Regions from separate parts of the Variovorax sp. 10L421 genome, predicted to be linked through region 3. Evidence: predicted binding sites of a transcription regulator. Region 3 holds the regulator's gene; each other region holds the start of a gene.

Region 1 (9,705 bases), on a different contig from region 3:
ACGGGCCTGCCGAAGGCCGACTACCGCAATGCAATGGCACGCCTGGGCGCCGCGGTGAACATCATCACCACCGACGGCCCCGCAGGCCGCGCCGGCTTCACGGCCTCGGCCGTGTGCAGCGTGACCGACGAACCGCCGACGCTGCTGGTGTGCCTGAACCGCTCGGCCTCGGTGTATCCGGCGTTCAAGGCCAACGGCGTGCTGTGCGTGAACGTGCTGGCCGCGGGGCACCAGTCGCTCTCCGCGCTGTTCGGCGGCAAGACGCCGATGGACGAACGCTTCGCCGCCGGCAACTGGAGCCACAAGACCACGGGCTCGCCGATGCTCGACGACGCGGCCGTGTCCTTCGACTGCCGCGTGGTGCATTCAACGAGCGCGGGCACGCATGACGTGCTGTTCTGCGAAGCGGTGGCGATTGCCATCGGTGGCGCGGCGCAGGGGCTGATCTACTTCGACAGGAGCTATCACGAGATCGCTGCGCCGCCGCAGCACTGACGCTTCTTACCCTTCTGCATTCGCAGGCAATGCCTTTGAATTGCTCCTTCCCCCCTCTGGGGGAAGGCTGGGATGGGGGCAGGCAGAGCGCTCGATGGACACGCTGCTTGCCCCCACCCCAACCCTCCCCCAGAGGGAGAGGGAGCAAGGCAAGATTCAGCGGGGCGCAACGCCTTGCAGCACGATGCGCTGAACGCTCTCCACGGTCTGCTCGAAGAACGCCGCATCGTCCAGCGTGTGGCCCGTCAGCGCCTGCACCTGCACGCCGAAGTCCGCGTAGTGCTGCGTCACCGCCCACAGCGCGAAAATCAGGTGATGCGGGTCGACCGGCGCCAGCTTGCCGGCCTCGATCCACGCGCGAATCACTTCCGATTTTTTCTCCACCAGCGTGCGCAGCTCACGGTCGAGTTCATCGCGCAGCAGCGGCGCGCCCTGGATCATTTCAAGGCAGAACAACCGCGACGCATCGGGCCGGTCGCGCGACACCACCAGCTTGCGGCGGATGTAGCCGCCGATGGCCTCGCCCGGGTCCTGCTCGGCGCTGAAGCCGCGCAGCGGTTCGAGCCACAGCGCCAGCAGGTCTCGCAGCACATTGACGTAAAGCTCTTCCTTGTTCGCGAAGTAATAGAGCAGGTTGCTCTTCGACACATCGGCGCGCGCCGCCACCTGGTCGATCGACGTGCCGTGCAGGCCGAAGCGCGAGAACAACCCCAGCGCCGCGCCAAGGATCGCACTGCGCTTGTCCTCGATCTGGCGCAGCCGGCGGTTCACCGCGGACGCGCTGCGCACCGCGGGCTTGGCGCGCTTGCGCACCGGGCTCTCTTTGCTGGCGCTTGCGGCCAGCGCTTTGGTCTTCGGCATCTTCCCTCGCTCTAGTTCATGAATCGGCAGACGGCGCACCACTGTAAGGCCACGGTGCATCGCCTTGCGCCGCTGTTGCCTTCGCGGCGCAAGGTTGCGCACCATGCTGACGCGACGGATGCGTTTTGTCCATTTGGTCCAACTGGCACAGACGTTGCATGGCGAAAGGCATGCCAAGCATGAGGAACCTGCCATGACCCTGCTGTCCGTCCCCATCATCGATCTCGCGCCCTACTTCGCCGGCACTGCCGAAGGCAAGGCCGAGGTCGCGAAGAAGGTCGATGCGGCCTGCCGCAGCATCGGCTTCCTGGTCATCACCAACCACGGCATTTCGCCCGAGCTGATCTCGCGCGTGTCGTCGCTCTCGCGCAGGTTCTTCGACATGCCGCTGGGCGAGAAGCGCAAGGTCGATCGCCCGCGCGAAGACGCGGTGCGCGGCTACAGCGCAGTGGGCGAGGAAGGCCTTTCGTACAGCCTCGAAGAAGCGGCGCCGGGCGACCTGAAGGAATCGTTCTCCATCGGCCCGTCGAACGTGCCGAACGACGACTACCACCGCGGTCCCGCCGCCGGACCGCACTTCGAGCCCAACAGCTGGCCGCCCATCGAAGGTTTCCGCGAAGCCTATGAAGGCTACTTCGAGGCGATGAGCGATCTTTCGCGCTCGCTGATGCGCGTCTTCGCGCTCGGCCTGTCGCTGCCCGAGACCTTCTTCGACGACAAGATCGACAGGCACATCAGCATGTTCCGCGTGCTGAGCTATCCGCCCCAGCGCGAACAGCCGCTGCCCGGCCAGCTGCGTGCGGGCGCGCACAGCGACTACGGCAGCCTCACCATCGTGCTGCCCGACGACAAGGGCCTGCAGGTTTTCAACAAAGCCGGCCAGTGGGTCGACGTGCCGCAGGTCGAAGGCGGCCTGGTGGTCAACATCGCCGACCTCATGATGCAGTGGACCAACGACCAATGGGTGTCCACGCTGCACCGCGTGATCAATCCGCCGTTCGAGGTGGCGAGCACCAACCGCCGGCAGTCGCTGGTGTTCTTCCATCAGCCCAACTACGACGCGATGGTCGAGTGCCTGCCGAGCTGCCTCGCGCCGGGCGAAGAGGCGAAGTACGCGCCCATCTCCTCGGGCGACCACCTCACATCGAAGTTCGTCAAGCAGACGACCTTCGGCGGCACCAAAGTGACGGCCTGAACGCATGGCCCACCTGTCTTACGTCAACGTCTTCGCGAAGGACGTGGTCGCACTCAGCGGCTTCTACCAGCGCGTGTTCGGCTTCGCCGAGATCGAGGCGATCCGCTCGCCGATCTTCCGCGGGCTGGACACCGGCAAGTCGAGCCTGGGCTTCAACGCGCTCGATGCCTACGAACTGCTGCACCTCGCCGAGTTCTCCGACACGCGCGGCGTCAAGTTCCTGCTGAACATCGACGTCGACAGCCAAGCCGACGTCGACCGCATGGTGCCCGTTGCGCTCGAAGCGGGTGCCACGCTCGTCAAGCCGCCGTACGTCACCTACTACAACTGGTACCAGTCGGTGCTGCTGGACCCCGAGGGCAATGTGTTCCGCATCAACTTCATGATGTGACGCGCACTGCCCGTTTTCGATTTTCTCGTCCCTCCCTTTCTTCAAAGCCCCTCACCCAAGGTAGTTCCATGCAGCAGCTGCGCACCCTCACTCCCGGCCTGGGCCTCGCGATGACCATCGCGGCCGGCGGCGCGTTCTTCACCACGCTGCCCGCCGCGGCCGCCGATGGCTTCACGCTGAAGGACAAGCCGAAGATCGCGATGCTCTACTTCGGCCCGAAGAACGACGGCGGCTGGACGCAGGCCTTCGACGAAGCCCGAGCGAAGGTCGAGAAGGAAATCGGCCAGAAGATCCAGTTCGTCGAGAACGTGCCGGAAGACGCCTCGGCCATCAAGCCCGCGGCCGAGAAGTTCATCCAGCGCGGCGCCAACATCGTGATCGGCACGGCCTTCGGCTACTCCGACAGCTTCAAGGACCTGGCAGCCAAGTACCCCGACGTGGCCTTCCTCAACGGCTCGGGCACCACCAACGGCAGCAACCTCGAATCCTTCTACGGCCGCACCTACGAGAGCCAGTATCTCTGCGGCATGGCGGCCGGCGCGGCGTCGAAGACCGGCAAGCTCGGCTTCGTCGCGGCCAATCCCTTCGGCGTGGTGAACTGGACCATCAACGCCTTCGCTCTCGGCGCGCAGAAGATGAACCCGAACGCCACGGTCAACGTGATCTACACCGGCGCCTGGAACGACCCGGTGAAGGAACGCGCCGCCGCCGCCGCACTGATCGACCAGGGCGCCGACGTGATCGGCCAGCACGTCGACAGCCCCACGCCGCAGATCGTCGCGCAGGAACGCGGCGTGTACGGCACCGGCCACCACCGCGACCTGCGCCAGTTCGCGCCCAAGGCCACGCTGTGCTCGTCGGTGTGGGTGTGGGACCGCTTCCTGACACCCGAACTGAAGAAGGTGATGGCGGGTGGATGGAAGCCTTCGCCATACGGAGCCTTCATCGAGATGAAGGACGGCGGCACCGACATTGCGGGGTTTGGCCCCGCGGTGCCCAAGGACAAGGCCACGCTCATCACCGCCGAGCGCGACGCGATCATGAAGGGCAAGCAGGTCTACGCCGGCCCGCTCGCCGACCGCGACGGCAAGGAGCGCGTGGCCAAGGGCGCGGTGCTGTCCGATGCGGACCTGTGGAAGATGGACTGGTTCGTCAAGGGCGTGGTTACGCAGAAGTAAGCAAGCAAGGCCTCCGGAACCTCATGCCCAATGCGCTCGAACTCACCGGCATCCGCAAGTCCTTCGACGGCTTCGCGGCATTGACCGACGCTCACTTTGCCGCGCGCTGGGGCGAGGTGCATGCGTTGCTGGGCGAGAACGGCGCGGGCAAGTCTTCGCTGATGAACATCGCGGCCGGGCTCTATGCGCCCGAGGCCGGGCAACTGATGGTGGACGACAACGCGGTGCGCTTCGCCGGTCCGCGCGACGCAGCGAAGCACCGTATCGGCATGGTTCACCAGCATTTCAAGCTGGTGCGGCCTTTCACGGTGGCGCAGAACATTCTGCTCACGGCACCGCCGCCGGCCGAGTTTCAAAGCCATGGCGAGCGGCTTCGCGAGATCGAGCGCGACATTCGCAACAAGGCCTCGGAGCTGGGCTTCGACATCGATCCGTCGAAGCGCATCGATGCGCTTTCGATTGCCGAACAGCAGCGCGTCGAGATCCTCAAGGTGCTGCTCGCGGGCGCACGCATCCTGATCCTCGACGAGCCCACGGCCGTGCTGACCGACCAGGAGGCCTCGCGCCTGCTGCAAACGGTACGAGGGCTGGCGCGCGCCGGGGCGGCCGTGGTGCTGGTCACGCACAAGATGGCCGACGTGAAGACGTATGCCGACCGCGTGACGGTGATGCGCGGCGGGTGCACGGTGGCCACGCTGCGGCCCAACGAAGCCTCTGTTGCCGAGCTGGTGAAGCTCACGGTGGGTGAGTCGATTGCAATGCAAGGCTTCCAGGCCTCGACCATATCGCGTGGCCCGGTGCGCTTGTCCGTGCGCGGACTGCGCACGCCGGCCTCGCCCGAAGGCCGGCGCGTGCTCGACGGCGTGGATCTCGAACTGCACGCCGGTGAAATCTACGGCCTCGCCGGTGTCGGCGGCAACGGACAGGGCGAGCTGGCGGGCGCGATCATGGGCCTGCCGGGCGAAGCCACCGAAGGCGAGATCCGGCTCGAGGGCCATGGCGCCATGGCCGCATCGGCACGCCGCGGCATCGGCATTGCCGCCATTCCGGCCGACCGCTACGGGCTCGCGCTCGCGGGTGGCCTCTCGGTGGCCGAGAACTACGCCATCGGCCGCGTGCACACCGGCCGCTACGGCCCCGTGTGGCGCCTGCGCCGCAACCGCATCCAGAGCGATACGCAGGAAGCCGTGCGCGCCTTCGACGTGCAGGGCGTGCGCTCGGTCGCGCAGAAGGCCGCACTGCTGTCGGGCGGCAATGCGCAGAAGCTCGTGCTGGCGCGCGAATTCGGCAAGTCGCCCACGCTGGTGCTCGCGCACAGCCCCAGCCGCGGGCTCGACGTGCGCGCCAGCGCCGAGGTGCATGCGCGGCTTCGCGCCGCGCGCGACAGCGGCGCGGCGGTGCTGCTCATCAGCGAGGACCTCGACGAGGTGCTGCAGCTGGCCGACCGCGTGGGCGTGATGGCGCGCGGTCGCATCGCCGGCGAATTCGCGCAGCCCGCCGACCGGCAAGCCATCGGACAGGCGATGGTGGACCATGGCTGAAGCAGCGTTGGCAGCCGACATGGCACATCCTCCCAAGACCCCGCCGCTCGCCGGCCGCCGCTACGCGCTCGAAATCCGCCAGCACATGGCCTGGCGCTGGCAGGCGCTGATCCTCGCGGCCGCCCTGCTCGTGGGCTTCGCCATCTCCGCCGCGATCCTCGTGGCGGCGGGCGTACCAGCCGACGAACTCGCGAACGAGTTCGTCATGCAGACCTTCTTCGACGGCCAGAACTTCCGCGCCGTGCTGTTCCAGGCCGCGCCGATGATCCTCGTCGGCCTCGCGGGCTCCATCGCCTTCCGCGCGCGCTTCTGGAACCTGGGGCTCGAAGGCCAGATGATCTGGGGCGCCATCGGCGCGACCACCGTCTCGATGTGGCAGATCGGCCCCGAAAACCTGCGCCTGCCGCTGATGTTCGCGGCTGCCATCGGCTGCGGCCTGCTGTGGGTGCTGGGGCCTTCGTGGCTCAAGCTGAAGCTCGGCGTGAACGAGATCATCTCGACGCTGATGCTCAACTACATGGCGGCCAACTTCCTGCTGCATCTGGTCTATGGCAGCTGGAAGGACCCGAAGGACAACTTCCCTTACTCGCCGCAGTTCCGCGCCTTCGAGCGGCTGCCTGAGCTGGGCGCCGGCGTGGGCAGCTCGATCCTGCTCGCGGGCGTGGTCGCGCTGCTGGCGTGGTGGCTGGCGAGCGTGAGCCGCGTGGGGCTGTATCTGCGCTTCGTCGATGCCAACCCGCGCGTGGCGCATGCCAACGGCGTACCGGTGCGGCGCACTATTTATGGCGCGGTGCTGCTGTCGGGCGCGATGGCCGGGCTCGCGGGCTTCGCGGTGGTCGCGGGGCAAGAGGGCCGGCTCACGCAGGCCTTCTACCAGGGCTATGGCTTCTCGGGCATCCTCATTGCCTTCCTCGCGCGCAACAACCCGCTTGCGGCCACGGTGGTGGCGCTGCTGGTGGCGGCGCTGTTCGTCACCGGCCGCAGCCTGCAGGTGTTCTACCAGGTGCCGTTCTCCATGGTGCAGCTGATCCAGGCGGTCATCGTGGTGTGCGTGGCGTCGAGCGACTTCTTCATTCGCCACCGGCTGCGCCGGGTGGGCGGGGAGGCCGCAGCATGAGCGTCAGCATCGTTCTCAACTGGCTCGCGAGCACGCCGGACTTCGCCGTGCCGTATGCGCTGGCCGCACTGGGCCTGATCATCAGCGAGCGCGCGGGCGTGCTCTCGCTCGGCGCCGAAGGGCTGATGCTGGTCGGCGCGCTGGCCGGCATCGGCGCGCAGATCGCCATCGGGCAGCCGGCGGTGTCGCTGGTGCTCGCGATGCTGGCGGCCGGCATGGTGTCGGTGCTGTTCGCGGTGATGGTGATCTGGTTGCGCGTGAACCAGGTGATTGCCGGGCTCGCGCTGGTGTTCTTCTGCCAGGGGCTCACGGCGTTGGTGGGCTCGATGGCCGACTGGACCAACCACGCGACCGAAGGCATCGGCGCGATGGGCCTGTGGCCGCTGTCGATGCTGCCGGGTGTGGGCAAGCTCTTCGAGCAGAACGCGATGGTGTGGCTCACGCTGCCGATCTTCGGCGCGGTGGCGTGGTTCTTCGCACGCACCTCCACCGGCCTGCGGCTGCGCGCCGTGGGCGAGAACCCGCAGGCGGCGGACGCGGCCGGCATTCGCGTGACGGCATGGCGCTTCGCTGCCGTGCTCGCAGGCTCGGCCCTCGTGGGGCTGGCGGGCGCGTACATCTCGGTGGTCAGCACCAAGCTGTGGATCGCGGGCATGACGGGTGGGCGCGGCTGGATCGCGGTGGGCCTGGTGATCTTCGCGCGCTGGTCGCCGTGGAAGGCGCTGGCGGGCGCCGTGCTGTTCGGCTGCATCGAAGCGCTGATTCCGCAGCTGGCCGCGGCCGGCGTGCAACTGCCGCAGTACTTCGTGATGATGACGCCGTATGCGGTGACGCTCGGCGTGATGGTGTGGGTCGCTCTCTCGCGGCGCGGCGCCGATGAAGAGCCCGGTGCGCTGGGTCAACCCTATGTGAGAGAAGAACGGCGATGAAGGCCTGGGTCTACAACGAAGAGCGCGAACTCGACGCGGCGCGGTTCGCCGACTACCTGAACCCCGCGACCACGGCAGTCGTCTCCATCGACATGCACCGCGGCCACCTCGACGACAGCCCCGACTGCCCCTGCCCCGCGCCCCGGGCGCGCGACGTGGTGGCGCCCATCGACAGCTTTCATGACGAGGTGCGCGCGCTCGGCGTGCGCATCGTGCACATCAAGTCGGTGCTGCGCCCCGATGGCGTGGACGACATCCGCGGCATTCCGTCAGCGTGGCGGCGCACCTTTCCGCTGCACGTGGGCGAGATTCCGAACGCCGACGCGCACGCCATCGAAGGCTCGAAGTGGACCGAGTGGGTCACGCGCGTCGAGCCCGGCGACATGCGCGTGGACAGCAAGCGCCGGCTGTCGGCGTTCTACCCGACCGACCTCGACTTTCTGCTGCGCAACCAGCGCATCGAGACGGTGGTGCTCAACGGCGGCTTCACCGACTGCTGCGTGCTCAACACGGCCTTCGACGCCAACAACCACAACTACCGCGTGATCGTGCTGCGCGACCTCGTGCGCGGCACCGACCCGCATCTGGAAGGCGCGGCGCTGGCGATGGTGTCGCTGCACCTCGGGCTGGTGGTCGATTCGGCCCAGCTGCTACGCCAATGGCGCGGCTGAAGCGGCAGGACTGAGCCAGCGCTCGGCCACCGCCAGCATGTCGCCCTGCGCGGCCTGCCACACCATCTCGGGCGCGGCCACGTGCACGCCCGGCGGCGCGATGCGCAGCGCCACGTCGACCAGCTCCGCCACCTTCGACGCGCGCACCGGCTGCTCGCTGCTCGGCACCATGAAGCGCACGACGGACAGCATCCATGCGGCCAGCCGCTCGAGGGGATTGGCGAACTTCGCGTTCGCCGGCTTGCGCGCCGAGCGCAGGAGGATCACGCGCTCGAAGCCGCAGGCCACCACCGCCTGCTCGTCGAGGCTCGCGAGCCCGCGCTTGAGCGCCTCGGGCAGCCGGCCCTGGTCGTGCGGCTGCACGATGGCCAGCGTCTGCACGCCGCTGGCGCGCAGCCAGCGCGCCAGCGCGGGCAGGTCCGAGGGCTCGGGCACCCACAGCGCGCGTTCGCGGTCGTGGTACAGCCGCGGCGGGTCGAAGGCGACGATGGCCGTGTGGGCGGAGGTGAGCGGCCATTGCGCGATCGGCTCGGCCGGGCTCAGGCAGGTCTCGACGCCGCGCAGCCCGTCGCGGATCGGCTCGCGCGCCAGCACGCGCGTGTGGGCATGGCGGTGGCTGCCCGCGAGCCGGCGCAGCAGTTCCGCCCCCAATGCGCCAGTCGCACCGGCGACCAGCAGGGTGCCGAAGGCGTCGGAAGCAACGGGCAATACCGCACGGTTGGCGGCCTGCAGGGCGTGGAGGGGATCGAGGGACATCGAGCCACCTATGCTACCTTCCGCATCTTCTGCGGAGGTAATGCAAATGATGATGAAGCGCTGGCTATTGATCCTTGCGGCTGTCGTGTCCCTGAGCGGCTGCGGCTACAACCAGTTCCAGTCCCTCGACGAGGCCAGCAAGTCGGCCTGGAGCGAGGTCCTCAACCAGTACCAGCGGCGCGCCGACCTCGTGCCCAACATCGTGGCCACCGTGAAGGGCGAGGCCAGCTTCGAACAGGACACGCTCACCAAGGTGATCGAGGCGCGCGCCAAGGCCACCTCGATCCAGGTCTCGCCCGAGACGCTTAACAACCCCGAGGCCTTCAACAAGTTCCAGCAGGCGCAGGGCGAGCTCTCGTCGGCGCTGTCGCGGCTGATGGTGGTGGCGGAACGCTACCCCGAGCTCAAGGCCAACCAGGCCTTCCGCGACCTGCGCGTGACGCTCGAAGGCACCGAGAACCGCATCACCGTGGCGCGCAACCGCTACATCGAGAGCGTGCAGGAGTACAACGTGCTCGCACGCAGCTTCCCGACCAACATCACGGCCAAGATCTTCAGCTACGCGCCGAAG
Region 2 (9,705 bases), on a different contig from region 3:
ACCAGAGGCCGTTGTACATGTTGCCGGTGGAGGCCACGATGGCGAAGGCGGTGGTTGGCAGCAGGCCGCCGAACCAGCCGTTGCCGATGTGGTACGGCAGGCTCATCGAGGTGTAGCGGATGCGCGTGGGGAAGAGTTCCACCAGCATCGCGGCGATCGGGCCGTAGACCATTGTCACCAGCAGCACCAGCCAGAACAGCAGCAGCACCGTCAGTACCTTGTTCATCTTCGCGGGGTCGGCCTTGGCCGGGTAGCCCGCGACCTTCAGGTCTTCGGCCACGCTCTTCTTGAAGGCGGCGATTTCCTTGGCGGAGCCCTCGTCGAACTTGGAGTTCACGACGTTGCCGACGGGCGCCTCGACCGACTTGTCGCCGATCTTCACGACGGCCTTCGAGCCCGGCGCGCCGGCCACGTTTTCATAGCTCACCGAGTTCTGCACCAGGTAGCGCTTGGCGATGTCGCACGAGCTCCTGAAGTCGATCTCGCGGGCCACCGGGTTGCCCTGGAACGAGCAGGTCGCAGGGTCGGCCGTCACCGTGACGCCGGCCGTGGCCTGTGCACGGGCCAGGTCGGGGTTGGCGGCTTCGGTCAGCATCTTGAAGACCGGGAAGTAGGTGACCACGGCCAGCAGGCAGCCGGCCATGATGATCGGCTTGCGGCCGATCTTGTCGGACAGCGTTCCGAAGACCACGAAGAACGGCGTGCCGATCAGCAGCGCGGCGGCGATCATCAGGTTGGCCGTGGTCGCATCCACCTTGAGCTGTGCCGTCAGGAAGAACAGCGCATAGAACTGGCCCGAATACCAGACCACGGCCTGGCCTGCCGTGAGGCCGATCAGCGCCAGGATCACGATCTTGAGGTTCTTCCACTGGCCGAAGGATTCGGACAGCGGCGCCTTCGAGGTCTTGCCCTCGGCCTTCATCTTCTGGAAGGCCGGCGACTCGGACAGCGAGAGCCGGATCCACACCGACACGCCGAGCAGCAGGATCGACACCAGGAACGGAATGCGCCAGCCCCAGTCGTTGAACACCGCTTCGCCCATGCCTTCGCGAACGCCCAGGATCACCAGCAGGCTCAGGAACAGGCCGAGCGTGGCGGTGGTCTGGATCCACGAGGTGTAGGCGCCGCGCTTGCCGTGCGGCGAGTGCTCGGCCACGTAGGTGGCGGCGCCGCCGTACTCGCCGCCGAGCGCGAGGCCCTGCAGCATGCGCAGCGCGATCAGGATCACCGGCGCAGCGACGCCGATGGTCGCGTAGCTGGGCAGCAGGCCGACGATGAAGGTCGACAGGCCCATGATCAGGATCGTCACCAGGAAGGTGTACTTGCGCCCGATCATGTCGCCCAGGCGGCCGAACACGATGGCACCGAACGGACGCACCAGGAAGCCCGCGGCGAACGCCAGCAGCGCGAAGATGAAGGCGGCGCCCGCATCGAGGCCGCTGAAGAACTGCTTCGCGATGATCGCGGCGAGCGAACCGTAGAGATAGAAGTCGTACCACTCGAACACGGTGCCGAGCGAGGAGGCGAAGATGACCTTCTTCTCCTCCGAGGACATGGGCCGGGGGGCCGGATGCGGCACTCCCCGTGAATCTAGTGTGGCTGCCATTGCGTCGTCTCCTGTGTGTGTGCGTTCATGCGGCGCCCGACTGTTTCGGGACCGTGAGGCATTCTTGGAGGCGCGACTGACCCGAGCCTTGCGCGAAACTGAACCGGTGCTTACGGTTTAAGGTGAAACCCGCGGGGCGCGTTTCAGGTTGTAAGAAATCCGGGGGTCGCTCAGTTTTTGCTGCTGCGCAGCAGGGACGGGCGCTGGTCCGCCGAGGTCCATTGCGGGCCGTCGAACCACGCATCGCCCGACAGGTAGGCGCGCAGCATCTGCAGGCCGTCGAAGCCCCAGAACAGGCGGCCGTCGACCACATAGGCGGGCGTGCCGAACACGCCGAGCTGCAGGGCCTCGTCGGTGTTGCGCTTGAGCAGGGCCTTGCTCTCCTCGCTGTTCGCGTCGCGCTTCGGCGCCAGCTGCGCGGTGAGCGCGGCGAGGCGCGCGGCGTCGCCCGCGTCTTCGCCGCCGCGCCACACATGGCGGAAGATGGTCTCGGCCACGAAGCGGCTGATGCTGCCGTCGTCGCTCGTCGACACTGCCAGCCGCAGGTGAGGCAGCGGGTTGTAAGGGTGCGAGGCGGGCATCTCGATCCGGATGCCGTTCGTGTGGCCCAGCCAGAGCACGTGGCGGTAGGTCCAGCTGCGCTTCGACGGAATCTCCACCGGCCCGAGCTGGCCGTGCTGCTTGAGCAGCGCCCCCAGCAGCACGGGCTTGTAGGCCACGCTGCAGCTCAGGCCTTCGAGCGCCTCCGGCAGGTGCTCGAACGCGAGGTGCGCGTAGGGCGAGATGAAGTCGAGATAGAAGTCGATGTGCTTCATGCGGCGTTGTCTCCTGAAGCGCGCCAGATGCCGGCCCGCGCCCGCAACTCTATCGCGCGCCACACGTGGCGTCGCGTTTCGTCCTCCATCCGGCTCCAGCCAGCGATCTCCGGGATGGTGCGCAAACACCCTTCGCAGAAGCCGCTCAGGCGGTCCATGCGGCACACGGAAGAGCACGGCGAGGGCACGTCGTCGGCCATGGCCTGCACGGCCACGGCGCGCTCGGCCAAGGTCTCGGCCTCGTCGAAGTTCACACCACGTCCGCCACCGGCGCGCCGGTGAGCTTCTCGAGGTCGTGCGGGCGCAGCTGGAACACCGCATGCGGATGGCCCGCGGCCGCCCAGATCTCCTCGAAGCGGAACAGCTCGCGGTCGATCAGCACCACGGGCTTGGTCACGTGCCCGACCGGCGACACGCCGCCGATGGTGAAGCCGGTGCGCGCCTTCACGAAGTCGGCGTCGGCGCGGCCGGTCTTGCCGACCAGCGCATCGACCTTCTTCTCGTCGACGCGCCTGTCGCCCGAGGTAATGACCAGCACCGCCGCCTCATCGCTCTTGCGGCGGAAGATGATGCTCTTGGCGATCTGGCCGACCGAGATGCCGAGCGCGTCGGCCGCCTGTTGCGCGGTGCGGCAGGCGTCGTCGAGCATGCGCGGGGCATGCGGATGGCCGGCGTCCTGGAGCACGCGCGAGACGCGCTGGACACCGTCGGGAAGGGAATGGAGTTCGGAGCCGCACATGGCAGGTTCAGCAGGTTCTGGGTTCATCGAGGCCCCAGAGCATACGGAAAAGCCTGCGCCGCCGCCCGGGGTGCACCAATGCGAAGAGCGTCGCGGCGCCAGGGCGCACGAGGCCCGTGCGTCCGGTGCCGGGCCCGGGGGCGTTTTCGGTGCGCAACCGGCCGGCCAGGGCGGCCGCGGCACCCGCATGATCGGGCATGGATATTGCTTATCCCTCGGTTCACAGTGCCTCCGCTAACGACGGCGGGGTTCAAGCGAGCCGGCGGCCGACAAGCCGCGAGCTCGTCTGCTCCAACCCAATTTCGCATCCGTTCCGTCGCGGGGCTCTGCTGCCGCTGTCTGCCACGACAGCGCGGCGCTGCACCTCCAAGGGCCGGCTGCGTGCAGGACCCCCAATGAAGATCGCAGTCATCGGCCACGGCATGGTCGGCCACAAGTTCCTCGAGCAACTCCACGAGCTCGGCGTCGCGAACGCGCAAGTCACCGTGCTGTGCGAGGAGCCCCGCCCGGCGTACGACCGGGTTCACCTGTCCGAGTTCTTCGCCGGCAAGACGGCGGAAGACCTGTCGCTCGTCGAGCCGGGCTTCTTCGAGCGCAGCGGCTTCACGCTGCGCCTGGCCGCGCGGGCGGTAGCCATCGAGCGGCGCAACAACACCGTCACCACGGCCGACGGCGAAGTGGTGCACTACGACAAGCTGGTGCTTGCGACGGGCTCCTTCCCCTTCGTGCCCGCCGTGCCCGGCCGCGACCGCCCGAACTGCTTCGTCTACCGCACCATCGAGGACCTCGAGGCCATGAAGGCCTGCGGCGCCCGCTCGAAGAGCGGCGTGGTCGTCGGCGGCGGCCTGCTGGGCCTGGAATGCGCCAAGGCGCTGCGCGACATGGGCCTCGAAACCCACGTCGTGGAGTTCGCACCGCGCCTGATGGCCGTGCAGGTCGACGAAGGCGGCGGCCGCGCCCTGCGCAACAGCATCGAGGCAATGGGCCTGCACGTGCACACCGGCCGCAACACGGTGGAGATCACCGACGGCGCGACCGCCCGCCACCGCATGGTGTTCGCCGACGGCACGCACCTGGAAACCGACATGATCGTGTTCTCCGCCGGCATCCGTCCGCGCGACGAACTGGCGCGCCAGAGCGTGCTGGCCGTCGGCCCGCGCGGCGGCGTGGCGGTCGACAGCCACTGCCGCACCAGCGACCGCAACATCTACGCGATCGGCGAATGCGCGTCGTGGAACGAGCAGACCTTCGGCCTCGTCGCACCGGGCTACGACATGGCCCGCGTGGCCGCCAGGCACATCGCCGGCCAGGACGACGCCGCCTTCACCGGTGCCGACATGAGCACCAAGCTCAAGCTGATGGGCGTGGACGTTGCAAGCATCGGCGACGCGCACGGCAAGACGCCGAAGTCGCGCGCCTACCAGTACGTCGACGAGCGCAAGCAGATCTACAAGAAGATCGTTGTCAGCGAGGACGGCAAGCAGCTGCTGGGCGCGGTGCTGGTCGGCGATGCCGCCGAGTACGGCACGCTGCTGCAGATGGCGCTCAACGGCATCGCGCTGCCCGCCGACCCTGAATTCCTGATCCTGCCGTCGAGCGACGGCAAGGCCAAGCCGGGCCTGGGCGTCGATGCGCTGCCCGACACCGCGCAGATCTGCTCGTGCAACAGCGTCACCAAGGGCCGGATCTGCGAGGCCGTGGGCGAGGGCGTGTGCACCGTCGCCGAGCTGAAGGCCTGCACCAAGGCCGGCGCCACCTGCGGCGGCTGCGTGCCGCTGGTCACGCAGGTGATGAAGATGGAGATGTCCAAGCGCGGCATGGCGGTCAACAACCACCTGTGCGAGCACTTCCCCTACTCGCGCCAGGAGCTGTACCACCTGATCCGCGTGGGCGAGATCCGCAGCTTCGCCGACCTGCTGGCAAAGCACGGCAAGGGCCTGGGCTGCGACATCTGCAAGCCGACGGCCGCGAGCATCTTCGCTTCGTGCTGGAACGAGTTCGTGCTGAAGAAGGACCTGGCCAGCCTGCAGGACAGCAACGACTACTTCCTCGGCAACATCCAGAAGGATGGCACCTACTCGGTGGTGCCGCGCATGCCGGGCGGCGAGGTCACGCCCGACGGGCTGATCGCGGTGGGCCAGGTGGCGAAGAAGTACGGCCTGTACACCAAGATCACAGGCGGTGCGCGCGTGGACATGTTCGGTGCGCGCGTCGAGCAGCTGCCCGCCATCTGGGAAGAATTGATCGCGGCCGGCTTCGAATCGGGCCATGCCTACGGCAAGTCGCTGCGCACGGTGAAGAGCTGCGTCGGCTCCACCTGGTGCCGCTACGGCGTAGACGACAGCGTCGGCCTGGCCGTGGAACTGGAGAACCGCTACAAGGGCCTGCGCGCGCCGCACAAGATCAAGTTCGGCGTGTCGGGCTGCACCCGCGAATGCGCGGAAGCGCAGGGCAAGGACGTCGGCATCATCGCGACCGACAAGGGCTGGAACCTCTACGTGTGCGGCAACGGCGGCATGAAGCCGCGCCATGCCGAACTGCTCGCGAGCGACCTCACCAAGGCCGAGCTGATCCGGCTGATCGACCGCTTCCTGATGTTCTACGTGCGCACGGCCGACCGCCTGCAGCGCACCAGCACGTGGCGCGAGAACCTCGAGGGCGGCCTCGACTACCTCAAGGATGTGCTGCTGCAGGACACGCTGGGCCTCGGCGACGAGCTGGAAACACAGATGCAGCGCGTGGTCGACACCTACCAGTGCGAATGGAAGACCGCGGTGAACGACCCCGTCACGCGCCAGCGCTTCCGCTCCTTCGTCAACAGCGAGAAGCCGGACGAGCACATCGTTTTCGTGCAGGAGCGCGGCCAGATCCGCCCCGCCCGCGTGGAAGAGCGCGGCGAAGCCGCCTCCGACGTCTCGATGGCCTGAAGAACACCCAAGGAAATCCCATGACCCAAGACAAGCTTCAGTGGACCCCGGTGTGCGCGGCCACCGACATCCTGCCCGACACCGGCGTGTGCGCGCTGGTCGACGGCGTGCATGTCGCGATCTTCAGCGTCGGCCATGAGCAGGCGCTGTTCGCCATCGACAACATCGACCCGAAGGCGGGGGCCAGCGTGCTGTCGCGCGGGCTGGTCGGCAGCCTGGGCGAGCGCATCGTCGTGGCTTCGCCGCTCTACAAGAACCACTTCGACCTGCGCAGCGGCGAATGCCTGGAAGCGCCCGAGCACTCGGTGCGCGCGCATGCCGTGCGCGTGCAGGAAGGCCGCGTGCTCGTCGCGCTGGCTTGAGGCCCCAGTCTCCCTTTTCAGTTTCGTCTCCATCGCTTCCAAGGAACCAGAATGGCCTATCTAGCCCCCGCCGAATTCGTCACCAAGATGGTGGACGCCGGTGAATCCAAGCTGCTGATGTCCACGCGCGACACGCTCATCCGCTCGTACATGGCGGGCGCGATCCTCGCGCTGGCGGCGGCCTTTGCCGTGAGCATCACCGTGAACACCGGCAATGCGCTCGTTGGCGCGATGCTGTTCCCGGTGGGCTTCATCATGCTGTACCTGCTGGGCTTCGACCTGCTGACCGGCGTGTTCACGCTGGCACCGCTGGCCGTGCTCGACAAGCGCCCCGGCGCCACCTGGGGCGGCGTCATGCGCAACTGGGGACTGGTGTTCACCGGCAACTTCGCGGGCGCGCTGACGGTCGCGGTGTTCATGGCCGTCATCTTCACCTTCGGCTTCAGCGAGGCGCCCAACGCCATCGGCGAGAAGCTCGGCCACATCGGCGAAGGCCGCACCATCGGCTACTCCGCGCATGGCGCCGCCGGCATGCTCACGTTGTTCATCCGCGCCGTGATGTGCAACTGGATGGTGTCGACGGGCGTGGTGGCGGCCATGATGTCGACCACCGTGTCGGGCAAGGCGATCGGCATGTGGATGCCGGTCATGGTCTTCTTCTACATGGGCTTCGAACACTCGATCGTCAACATGTTCCTGTTCCCCACCGGCCTGATGCTGGGCGGCAAGTTCACGATCATGGACTACCTGATCTGGAACGAACTGCCCACGGTGCTGGGCAACCTCGTCGGCGGCCTGACCTTCGTCGGGCTGACGCTCTACTCCACGCACTACAAGACGGCGCCCAAGCGCGCCGCCAGCTGAGCCGGCCTGGATGCCGCGCAAGGCATTGCGCGTGACGCTCGGCCAGCATTCGCTGGCAGGGCGCAAATCGCCGGTCAACCAGGACTTCCACGGCGCCATGCTGCCCGAGGGGGCGCTGCGCGCCTCCAAGGGCATCGCGGTGGCGCTCGCCGACGGCATCGGCTCCAGCCGCGTGAGCCAGGTGGCGAGCGCGGCGGCCGTGCGGGGCTTTCTCGACGACTACTACGCAACCTCCGACGCGTGGTCGGTGCGCCGCTCCGCGCAGCGGGTGCTGGACGCCACCAACTCGTGGCTGCATGCGCAGACGATGCGCAGCGACGCGCGCTTCGACAAGGACAGCGGCTACGTCTGCACCTTCAGCGCGCTGATCCTCAAGGGCCGCGACGCGCACCTGCTGCACGTCGGCGATGCGCGCATCTACCGGCTGCATGCCGGCGCGCTGGAACAGCTCACCGAAGACCATCGCGTCAACGTGTCGTCGGCCGAGTCGTACCTCGGGCGCGCTCTGGGCGCGGGCGCCAATGTGGAGATCGACTACCGCTGCTGGCAGGCTGAGGCGGGCGAGGTCTACCTGCTGGCCACCGATGGCGCGTACGCGCATCTCGACAGCGGCACGGTGAACGAGGTGCTCGGCCGCTGCGGGGACGATTTCGACGCGGCCGCCCGGCTGCTGGCAGAAACCGCGCAGGCCAAGGGCAGCGACGACGACAGCACGGTCCAGCTGCTGCGCATCGACGAGCTTCCCGAAGCCGACGCGCCGCATGCGCAGCTGCAGCGCGAAGGCCTGGCGCTGCCGCCAGCCCTCGCGCCGAGGGACCGCTTCGAGGGCTTCACGCTCGTGCGCGAGATCCACATGAGCGCGCGCAGCCACGTGTACCTGGCCACCGACGAGGCCACGGGCCAGCCGGTGGTGCTGAAGCTCCCGTCGATCGACCTGCGCGGCGACCCCGACTACCTCGACCGCTTCGTGCTCGAGGAATGGGTGGCGCGGCGCATCGACAGCCCGCACGTGCTCAAGGCCAGCACCGTCGAACGCACGCGCAGCCACCTGTACGTGGCCATGGAGTACGTGGACGGCCAGACGCTGGCGCAGTGGATGGTCGACCACCCCCGGCCCGCGCTGGACAGCGTGCGCGGCATCGTCGAGCAGCTGGCGCGGGGCCTGCAGGCGCTGCACAGCAAGGAAATGCTGCACCAGGACATGCGCCCCGAGAACGTGATGATCGACCGCACGGGCACCGTGAAGATCATCGACCTCGCCGCCACCCACGTCGCGGGCCTGTCCGACGGCAGCGGCGAGCGCCGGGCGCTCGCCATCGAAGGCACGCTGCAGTACACCGCGCCGGAATACTTCACCGGCCATGGCGGCACGGCCCGATCCGACCTGTTCTCGCTGGCGGTGATCGCCTACCAGATGCTCGCCGGCCAGCTGCCTTACGGGCTGCAGGCGTCGCGCATCCGCTCACCCGCCGATGTCGGCCGGCTGCGCTATGTGCCGGTGCGGCATTTCCGTCCCGACCTGCCTGCGTGGGTCGATGCCGTGCTGCAGAAGGCGCTGCAGCCGCAGGCGGCGAAGCGGCAGGAGGCGGTGTCCGAATTCGCGCACGACCTCAGGGCGCCGGGGCCGGAGTTTCTTCGCCCGCGGTCACCCGCGCTGATCGAGCGCCGGCCGGTGCTGTTCTGGCAATGCACGACGGTCCTGCTGGCCGCGGCGGTGATCGTGCTGCTCGGGCTGCGCGCCTTCGGGCGCTGAAGAAGACGAAGCCGCTCAGCCGGCGCGCTTGGTGCGGATCGCCTTCGACGCGCGCGAGTTCGGTTCGCGGCCCAGCGCCTCGCTGATGTAGACGCCCGCGTCGATCAGCTTGTCGAGATCGATGCCGGTCTCGATGCCCATGCCGTGCAGCATGTAGACCACGTCTTCGGTCGCCACGTTGCCCGTTGCGCCCTTCGCGTAGGGGCAGCCGCCGAGGCCGGCCGAGGACGACTGGAAATTCCACACGCCCAGTTCGAGCGCCGCCAGCGTGTTGACCAGCGCCTGCCCGTAGGTGTCGTGAAAATGGCCGGAAACGGCATCGACATCGAAGTGCGCCAGCGTGGCCTCCATCGCCCCTTGCACCTTGCGCGGCGTGCCCACGCCGATGGTGTCGGCCACGTCCACGCGCTGCACGCCAATGCCCTTCATCAGCTGCGCGAGGTAGCCGACCTTGGCCGGTGCGATCTCGCCTTCATACGGGCAGCCCACGGTGCACGACATCGCGCCGCGCACGTGGATGCCCTTCTCGCGCGCCGCGGCCACCACGGGCGCGAAGCGTTCGATGCTCTCGGCAATCGAGCAGTTGATGTTCTTCTGGCTGAAGGCCTCGCTCGCGGCGCCGAACACCACGATCTCGTC
Region 3 (8,814 bases):
CTGGTCGCGCGCGGCCTGAAGAAGAGCTATGGCAGCCGCACGGTCGTGAAGGACGTCTCGCTCGACGTGCAGAAGGGCGAAGTCGTCGGGCTGCTCGGGCCGAACGGCGCGGGCAAGACCACCTCGTTCTACATGATCGTGGGGCTGGTGCGCGCCGATGCGGGCGACATCACCATCGACGGCGAGCCCATCGCCCACATGCCGATCCACCGCCGCGCCCGCATGGGCCTGAGCTACCTGCCGCAGGAGGCCTCGATCTTCCGCAAGCTCACGGTCGAGGAAAACGTGCGCGCCGTGCTCGAGCTCCAGAGCGAGCCCGATGCCAACGGCAAGATGGCGCCACTGTCGAAGCAGCACATCGAAGAGCGACTGTCCGAACTGCTGGCCGACCTGCGGGTGGACCACCTGCGCGACTCGCCCGCGCTGGCGCTGTCGGGCGGCGAGCGCCGCCGCGTCGAGATCGCGCGCGCGCTGGCCACCCAGCCGCGCTTCATCCTGCTGGACGAGCCCTTCGCCGGCATCGACCCGATCGCGGTGATCGAAATCCAGCGGATCATCAGCTTCCTGAAGGAGCGCGGCATCGGCGTGCTCATCACCGACCACAACGTGCGTGAAACGCTGGGTATCTGCGATCATGCGTTCATCATCAGCGACGGGCATGTGCTGGCACAAGGCACACCCTCGGAGATCGTCGACAACGCCGAAGTACGCAGGGTGTACCTGGGCGAACACTTCCGGATGTGATCGTGCGGCGAGGGTCAAGGATCATCGTGGCCACCGTCCGCGCGGAGCTTCCTCGCGGGGGCCGCCGCGCACGGCCGCCCGAAGCGGCCGGCCCGTCCCCGGTAGGGGGTTGGCGTAGCGCGAAGCGCGCAGCCTGGGGGGGGGCCATTTCCTCATGAAGCAAGGGCTGTCCCTTCGCGTCTCGCAGCATCTGGCACTGACGCCACAGCTGCAGCAGTCCATCCGGCTGCTTCAGCTTTCCACGCTCGAACTGAGCCAGGAAGTCGAGCAGATGCTGGACGAAAACCCGTTCCTCGAACGCACCGCGGAAGAAGCGGCGCGCGAGGAATTCGGGCTCGACACGGCTGATGCGCCGGTTCCGCGCGATGAGGGCGAGAGCGACTTCGCGCCTTCGGCCGCCAGTGCGCCCGCCGAGACCACCAGCACCACCACGGCGGATACCGACGGGCCAGCTGCCGAGATCACCGAGCGTGAGCCCGACTGGGAAGGCGACGGCACCGTCGACATGGCGGCGCCCGACGACAGCGAGTGGGGCAGCGACGCGCCCGCGCGCCAGAACAACCTCGGCGACGACGAACGTGCCGACGCCACTGAACTCGCGCGCAGCCAGGAGTCGCTGCAGTCGTTCCTGCACCGCCAGGCGCTGAGCCTGCGCCTGAACGAGAACGACAGCGCCGCGCTGCGCTTTCTCATCGAATCTCTCAACGACGACGGCTACCTCGAAGACTCGCTGCCCGCGCTGGCCTCGGGCCTGGCTGGCGACGACAACGACCAGTTCGACGACCTCGTGCATCACTTCCAGGTGGCGCTCGGACTGCTGCAGAGCCTGGAGCCCGTGGGCGTAGGCGCGCGCGACCTCGGCGAATGCCTGGGCATCCAGCTGCGCGCCATGGCCAGCGAGGACGAGACCGACGAAGAGGCGCTGGTCCGCAAGACCGCCATCACCGTCTGCAAGCAGCCGATGGAGCTGCTTGCGCGCCGCGATTTCAAGCGCCTGGCCACGCTCACCCGCAGCAGCGAGGAGCTGGTGCGCTCGGCGCTGCAGATCATCGCGCGGCTGGAGCCCAAGCCGGGCCGGCGCTTCGTCGACGTGGAGCGCAACATCGTCATTCCCGATGTGATCGTCACCAAGACCGGCCGCGGCACCAACGTGAAGTTCCGCGTCATGTTGAACCCCGAGGTGATGCCGCGTCTGCGCGTGCACGACATCTATGCCGGCGCGCTCAAGTCGCACAAGGGCGAGGGCAGCCAGGCGCTGTCGCAGCGGCTGCAGGAGGCGCGCTGGTTCATCAAGAACATCCAGCAGCGTTTCGACACCATCCTGCGCGTGAGCAACGCCATCGTCGAGCGGCAGAAGAGCTACTTCGTGCATGGCGAACTCGCGATGCGCCCGCTGGTGCTGCGCGAGATCGCCGACGAGCTGGGCCTGCACGAATCGACCATCTCGCGCGTGACCACCGCCAAGTACATGGCCACGCCGTTCGGCACCGTCGAGCTCAAGTACTTCTTCGGCTCGGCGCTGGGCACCGAGACGGGCGGCAATGCGTCGAGCACCGCGGTGCGCGCGCTGATCAAGCAGTTCGTGAGTTCCGAGAGCATCAAGAAGCCGCTGTCGGACAGCCAGATCTCCGAGATGCTGAAAGAGCAGGGCATCGAGTGCGCACGGCGCACCGTGGCCAAGTACCGCGAGGCGCTGCGCATCGCGCCCGCGAACCTGCGCAAAGCCCTGTAACTTGGCACACCCCCAGGCTATGCGCACTTCGTGTCGCTTCGCCAACCCCCTTGCAGGGGGCAACACCTGCGGCCCGGCGGAGCCGGTTCCGCGGTGTTCCCCGAACGGACCTGGACCGTATTGGCGCTGGGGCCTGGCGCTGTTGTTCGCGGCTTTCGCACTGCTCGCCACCGGCTGCGCCACCCTGCCCAACGAGGCCCCGCGCGCACCCACCAAGGCCATGGCCGTCTCGGCCGACACCGCACTCGGCAAGCTCGCGCTGGCCTCGCAGCCCGACCCCGACCTGAGCGGTTTTCGCCTGATGCCCGGTGGCGACTTCGCCTTCGACACCCGCATCCAGCTGGCCCGCCGTGCCCAGCGCACGCTCGACGTGCAGTACTACCAGATCGAGAACGACGAGACCGGCCGCTACCTGCTGCGCACCCTGCGCGACGCCGCCCAGCGCGGCGTGCGCGTGCGGGTGCTGATGGACGATCTCTACACCTCGGGCGAGGACGAACTGCTGCTCGGCTTTGCCGCCACGCCCAACGTCGAACTGCGCCTGTTCAACCCGTTCCCGGCCGGGCGCGCGAGCATCCTGAAGCGCTTCACTGCCTCGCTGTTCGACTTCAGCCGCGTCAACCGGCGCATGCACAACAAGCTGTTCATCGCCGACGGCGCGATGGCGGTGGCGGGCGGGCGCAACATCGGCAACCAGTACTTCACGCGCACCGCGGGCGAGAATTTTCTCGACCTCGACACCTTCGTCACTGGTGCGCTGATCCCGCGGCTGGGCAGCCTGTTCGACCAGTACTGGAACAGCATCTACGTGCGGCCGATCCAGTCGGTGGTGCGCAGCGAGTTGTCGGCCGAAGAGCTGCAGCGCCGCTTCGACGCGGTCACCGGCCCCGACACTACTCCACCGCCGCCGAAGCCCGCGCCCAACGACCTGCTCGGCTACAGCCCGATGGTGGAAGACCTGAACGCCGGCAAGCTCGGCCTGATCTGGACCACCGCCGAGGCCTATGCCGATTCGCCCGAGCGCGTGATCGGCAAGACCGCCTCCTACGGCGGCGTGCCGCTGCTCGACGTCGACAGCGTGCGCTACAACGTGGTCGAGCAGATGCGCCGTGCACGCTCCGAAGTGACCATCGTCTCGCCCTACCTGATCCCGGGCGCCACGGGGCTGGAGGTGATGCGCGAGATCCGCAACCGCAACGTGAAGATCAGCGTCGTCACCAATTCGCTGGCCGCCACCGACGAGCCGCTGGTGCACACCGCCTACCGCCGCTACCGGCCCGACATGCTCAAGCTCGGCGCCGACCTCTACGAGCTGAGCTCCACGCGCACCCGGCGCAGCGTGCGGCTGGGCCTGTTCGGCACCTCGGTGGGCAGGCTGCATGCCAAGTCGGCCGTGATCGACCGGCGCACGCTGTTCGTCGGCTCGATGAATTTCGACCCGCGCTCGGAGTCGGCCAACACCGAGATCGGGCTGATCATCCACAGCGCCGAGATGGCGCAGCAGGCGCTGAAACTCATCGACGTGCTCAAGCAGCAGGGCGCCTACCGGCTGCGCTTTGCCGAAGGCAGCAACGAGTCGCGCATCGAATGGGTCAGCGAGGATGCCGGCAAGCTCACCGTGCTGACCGAGGAGCCCGACTCCAGTTTCTGGGGCCGGGTCATGCTCGAATTGCTGGCGCCGCTGACGCCGGAGAGCCTGCTCTAGCTGGTGCTCGTGGCGCCGGCCAGGCCGGGCAGCGGTGTCATTGCACGTTGACCGCTTCGACCTGCACCAGCAGCTTCACCTTGTTCTCGAAGCCGAAGTTCAGCCCCCAGGTGATGCCCCAGTCGCTGCGCTCCACCGTGGTCTCGAAGTCGCCGCCGCACACCTGGCGGTTGATCAGCGGGCTCAGGTAGCAGTTGAAGCGCACGGCCTTCAGCGTCACAGGCCTGGTCTGGCCCATCAGCGTGAGCGTGCCGGGCACGTCGGTCACCTTGCCGCCGCTGAAATCGATGCGGTCGGCCACGAAGCGGCCGATCGGAAACTCGGCCACGTTGAAGAAATCCTTGCTCTGCACATGGCGGTTGAGCAGGTCGACGCCGGTGTTGATGGAGCTGATGTCCATCGTGATGTCGACCTTGCCGCTGGCGCCGGTGCCGTCGATCTGCACGGAGCCGTCCTTGGTGCTGAAGCGCCCGCGGTTGGTGGTGGTGCCGTAGTGCCCCATCTCGTACATCACGAAGGTGTGAGTCGGATCGATCACGTAGTTGGCGTTCTTCGCCGGCCCGCCCGCGGGCTTGGCGGCCACGGCCGGGGCGAATTCCGTTGGCAGTTGCTGTTGCTGCGCCGTGGCGCTGCCGGTGAATGCGGCGGCCGACAGGGCCGCGGCGAGAAGGAGCTTTTTCATGGTGTTGGATGCGGGAGGAAAGAGGAAAGTGAGTGAGGGGCGGACAGCCTGGCGCTTCACAACGGCCCGAAGCCCGTGAGCGTGAACCTGAAGCGCACCTGCACGTCGTTGCCGACCGTCGAGGTGTCGGTCCATTCGCCTTCGCCCACCTTGTAGTCGAGCCGCTGGATCGTGAAGCTCCCCGTGGCAACCGCCTCCTTGCCGCCGGCCGCGGCGATGCTGACGGGCACCGTCACGTATTTGGCGATGCCCTTGATGGTGAGCTTGCCCGCCATCTCGAACTTGCCGTCGCCCAGCGCCTTGATGGCGCTCGACTGGAAGCTTGCCTGCGGGAAGTGCGCGGCGTCGAACCACGGCTGCTTGGGCAGTTCCGCATCGCTCATCGGGACGCCGAAGCCGGCGCTGGCCGTGTCGATCTGCAGCGCGACGGTGCCGCCCTCGGGCTTCTTCGGGTCGAAGGCCACCTGCGCGTCGAATTTCTTGAACGTGCCTTCCACGGGCACGCCCATTTGCTTGCTGACGAAGACGATCTGGCTCTTGTCGGCCACGAGCTTTGCCGCTGCGGGCTCGGCGCCGGCCGGCAGCGCCAGGGTGGCGAAAGCCAGCGCCGCGAGCGACGGCGCGAGACGGAAAAACAGGCGCTTGATCATCGAGCTGGTTCCTTGCGTGGCCGGGGCCACATGCGTTTGAGAAGACCGTCGCGGTCGATCCAGTGGTGCTTGAGCACCGCCGCCACGTGCAGCAGCGTGACGCCTGCCAGCACGAAGGCGCAGTTGCGGTGCAGCGGCTGCAGCACCGCCTCGGCGAAGGCGTGGTCGACCGGCACGAAGTCGGGCAGCGGCAGCACGCCGAACCACGCCACCGGCATGCCCATGGCCGAGCTGTAGGCCCACCCGGACAGCGGCACCGCGAAGAACAGCAGGTACATCAGCGTGTGGCTGATGCGGTAGCTCGCCAGCTGGAGCGCCGACATGCCCGGCGGGAGCGCCGGTGGACGATGCCCGAGCCGCCACAGCAGCCGCAGCGCCGACAGCGCGAGGATGGTGACGCCCGCCCACTTGTGCCAGCTGTAGATCTTCAGGCGCAGCGGCGAGAACGGCAGCCCCGTCATGTAGAGCCCTACGCCGAACGAGCCCACGATCAGGGCCGCAAGCAGCCAGTGCAGCGCCATCGTGAACGGGTCGTAGCGCGCGTCGGCTGCGAGGGGGGATGAAGATGTGTCGGAGGACATCGTGAGCAGGACAGGCGGCCTGTGCGCGGAGCATATATCGGAAGCGATGACATCACCGCACGGCCCGTGCCAGCCCGCCGCCCTGCCGGCCTCAGCCCTGCGACGGCTGTTGCGCCCTCAGCAGCACCCCGCGCAGTTCGTCCGGCTGCACCGGCTTGCGCAGCGCATGCCAGCCACGCTCGGCGGCGAGCCGCTGGGTGGCTTCGTTGATGTCGGCCGAAATCAGCGCGATCGCCAGCGACGGCTTCTGCCGCTGCAGCTTGTCGGCCAGCGCGATGCCGTCGAGCGCACCCGGCAGGCGGATGTCGCACAGCGCCGCGTCGAGCGCGCGCAGGTCGGCCAGCGCCAGCGCCTCGGCGGCGCTGGCATAGACGCGCGGCTCCACGTCCCATTGCCGCAGCAGGGCACTGAGACTGTCGGCCACCACCGTGTTGTCTTCCACCACCAGCACTGCGAGCCCGGGGCGCAGCGTGTGCGTTGCATCGGCGCCGTCGTCCTGCGGCGCGGAAGCAGGGCGCGCCGCCACCATCGCGCCGTCGGGCGCGGCAGGCAGCTCGAAGCTGAACACCGACCCCCGCCCCGGCGCCGAGCGAAGCGACACCGCAATGCCGAGCTGCGCCGCCAGCCGCCGCACGATCGCCAAGCCCAGCCCGTGGCCGCGCTGCAGGTTGCGCTCGACGTTGCCGATCTGCTCGAAGTCGTCGAACACGCGCTGCTGCGCGTCGGCCGCGATGCCGATGCCGCTGTCGCGCACCTCGACGCGCCAGGCACGGCCGGTCCCGCGCCGGCGCGCCCGCACCGCCAGCAGCACGCGCCCGCGCGGCGTGAACTTGACGGCGTTGTCGACCAGGTTGGCGAGCACGCGGCGCACCGACAAGGTGTCGCTCCAGGCGATGGCGTCGTGCGGGCAGCGCACCAGCACCCGGCCGTCGCCTGCCTGCCGCGCCAGCCCCAGCAGCAGGGGCGCCAGAGCCACTGCCGCCGGACGCAGCGGATCGACCGCGGCCTCGATGCGGCCGATTTCGAGCAGCTGGTTGGTCAGCCCTTCGAGCGCCTGCTGCGCGCGCGCCAGCGAGCCCACGGTGTACTGAACCGCCTCCATGTCCGCGCCGCTGTTCAGCTGCTGGCGCAGCACTTCGGCCTGCAGGCCGATGGCCATCACCGGCTGGCGCAGGTCGTGGTTGGCGGCAGAGAAGAAGCGCAGCCGCTCGGCCTGCGCCTGCTCGGAGGCGCGCAGGCCGGCCAGCGCCTGTTCGCGCAGCGTGCGCTCGTTGAGCCGCAGGCCGATGTTCTCCTCGAGCTGGCGCGAGCGCTCGGCCACCAGCTTCCACATCATCGCGATCAGCCCGATGCCGATGACCGCCACGGCCATCATCACCGGCGCACCCAGCCAGAGGCCTGTGACGATGATTGGCGCCAGCAGCAGCGTGATCGCCAACTGGGTGGCCGGCGTATAGAACGACACCGAGAAGGCCGACGACAGCGTCATGCCCATCAGGATCAGGCCCAGCAGCAGCTGCAGGTCGGCGCGCGCAGGGTCGAACAGCAGCACGCCGGCCAGCCCGTGCGCCAGTTCCCAGATGGCCGTGCGCAGCGTGTGCGTGCGCTGTTCCTCGCGCAGGGTTTCGGGCGTGAAGGGCTCGGGCAGGCGCTGCGGGAGGAAGCCGCGCATCACCGTCACCCCGGTGACCAGTGCGATCCACGCCAGCGCGCGCGGCACCGAGTATTGCCAGGCGAAGAGCGCCGCCACGCCGCAGTTCAGCAGGTATTGCACCAGCAGCACCGGGCCGATGGGCCGGATGGACAGCCGCAGCACCTCGCACTGGATCGCGAAGCGGTCGCTGCTGCCGGCGGCGGCCGGGGATGCGGGGGTGGGAGTCATCGGCAAATCGACTATATAGAGAAGGTGCGTGACGCGGCGACAATGGAGTCCCCTAGTCGGGCTTCCCGATGGCCAATTTTTTGTGAACGATCTCTCTCTTTTCCTGCCTTGCGCCGCCGGCGTCGAGGAATTCCTCGCCCAGGAGGTGCACGCCCTGACCGGCCGCGCCGGGCAAGACCTGCTCACGCTGCGCGGCGGCGTGCGGGTGCGCGCCGACTGGCGCGACGCCCTGAAGCTCAACCTGCACAGCCGGCTCGCGCAGCGCGTGCTGGTCGAGCTGGCCCACGCGCCCTACCGCAACGAGAACGACCTCTACGCCATCGCCAACGGCGTGGCCTGGGAGATCTGGTTCACGCCGAAGCAGACCTTCAAGATCGAGACCACTGCCCAGCACAGCCCGCTGCAGAGCCTGAACTTCGCCACCCTGCGCATCAAGGACGCCATTGCCGACCGCTTCCGCGCCAAGGCGAACGGCGTGCGCCCGAGCATCGAGACCCAGTGGCCCGACTGCCGCGTGTTCGCGCACCTGACCACCGACACCTGCACGCTGTACATCGACACCTCGGGCGAGCCGCTGTTCAAGCGCGGCTGGCGCCAGGACAAGGGCGACGCCCCGCTGAAGGAAACCCTGGCCGCCGCCATGCTGGCCGCCAGCGGCTGGTGGAACCCCGAGACCGGCGAAGTGTCCACGCAGCCGCTGTACGACCCCTGCTGCGGCAGCGGCACCATCGCCATCGAGGCGGCGCAGATCGCGCGCGGCATCGCGGCCGGGTCGCTGCGGCGCTTCGGGTTCGAGAAACTGCTGCCGTTCCAGGCGCATGTCTGGAACGCGATCCGG

Evidence for each region. The regulator sigma-54, encoded in region 3, starts transcription at its own class of promoters, with help from an activator protein. The targets are predictions, from matches to a motif close to TGGCANGNAANCTGCTTT.
Region 1: the regulator sigma-54 is predicted to act here: its motif matches at 1,500-1,517, upstream of AC1DFC_RS10390 (isopenicillin N synthase family dioxygenase).
Region 2: the regulator sigma-54 is predicted to act here: its motif matches at 3,354-3,371, upstream of nirB (nitrite reductase large subunit NirB).

Annotation. Positions count from the first base shown of each region.
Region 1 covers NZ_JBFTJJ010000005.1:139,154-148,858, forward strand. Annotated here, with positions in the region: gene rutF (NADH-dependent FMN reductase RutF) at 1-495, shown strand, start outside; gene rutR (HTH-type transcriptional regulator RutR) at 652-1,356, opposite strand; gene AC1DFC_RS10390 (isopenicillin N synthase family dioxygenase) at 1,550-2,551, shown strand; gene AC1DFC_RS10395 (VOC family protein) at 2,556-2,942, shown strand; gene AC1DFC_RS10400 (BMP family ABC transporter substrate-binding protein) at 3,011-4,120, shown strand; gene AC1DFC_RS10405 (ABC transporter ATP-binding protein) at 4,144-5,661, shown strand; gene AC1DFC_RS10410 (ABC transporter permease) at 5,654-6,778, shown strand; gene AC1DFC_RS10415 (ABC transporter permease) at 6,775-7,707, shown strand; gene AC1DFC_RS10420 (cysteine hydrolase family protein) at 7,704-8,378, shown strand; gene AC1DFC_RS10425 (hypothetical protein) at 8,358-9,134, opposite strand; gene AC1DFC_RS10430 (LemA family protein) at 9,181-9,705, shown strand, end outside.
Region 2 covers NZ_JBFTJJ010000008.1:70,995-80,699, reverse strand. Annotated here, with positions in the region: gene AC1DFC_RS13220 (MFS transporter) at 1-1,606, opposite strand, end outside; gene AC1DFC_RS13215 (DsbA family protein) at 1,777-2,421, opposite strand; gene AC1DFC_RS13210 (DUF1289 domain-containing protein) at 2,418-2,675, opposite strand; gene AC1DFC_RS13205 (YbaK/EbsC family protein) at 2,672-3,160, opposite strand; gene nirB (nitrite reductase large subunit NirB) at 3,556-6,087, shown strand; gene nirD (nitrite reductase small subunit NirD) at 6,108-6,449, shown strand; gene AC1DFC_RS13190 (formate/nitrite transporter family protein) at 6,501-7,313, shown strand; gene AC1DFC_RS13185 (bifunctional protein-serine/threonine kinase/phosphatase) at 7,324-9,066, shown strand; gene AC1DFC_RS13180 (hydroxymethylglutaryl-CoA lyase) at 9,082-9,705, opposite strand, start outside.
Region 3 covers NZ_JBFTJJ010000018.1:99,195-108,008, reverse strand. Annotated here, with positions in the region: gene lptB (LPS export ABC transporter ATP-binding protein) at 1-744, shown strand, start outside; gene rpoN (RNA polymerase factor sigma-54) at 899-2,476, shown strand; gene AC1DFC_RS21515 (phospholipase D family protein) at 2,496-4,181, shown strand; gene AC1DFC_RS21510 (YceI family protein) at 4,219-4,863, opposite strand; gene AC1DFC_RS21505 (YceI family protein) at 4,920-5,513, opposite strand; gene AC1DFC_RS21500 (cytochrome b) at 5,510-6,094, opposite strand; gene AC1DFC_RS21495 (sensor histidine kinase) at 6,186-7,976, opposite strand; gene AC1DFC_RS21490 (THUMP domain-containing class I SAM-dependent RNA methyltransferase) at 8,059-8,814, shown strand, end outside.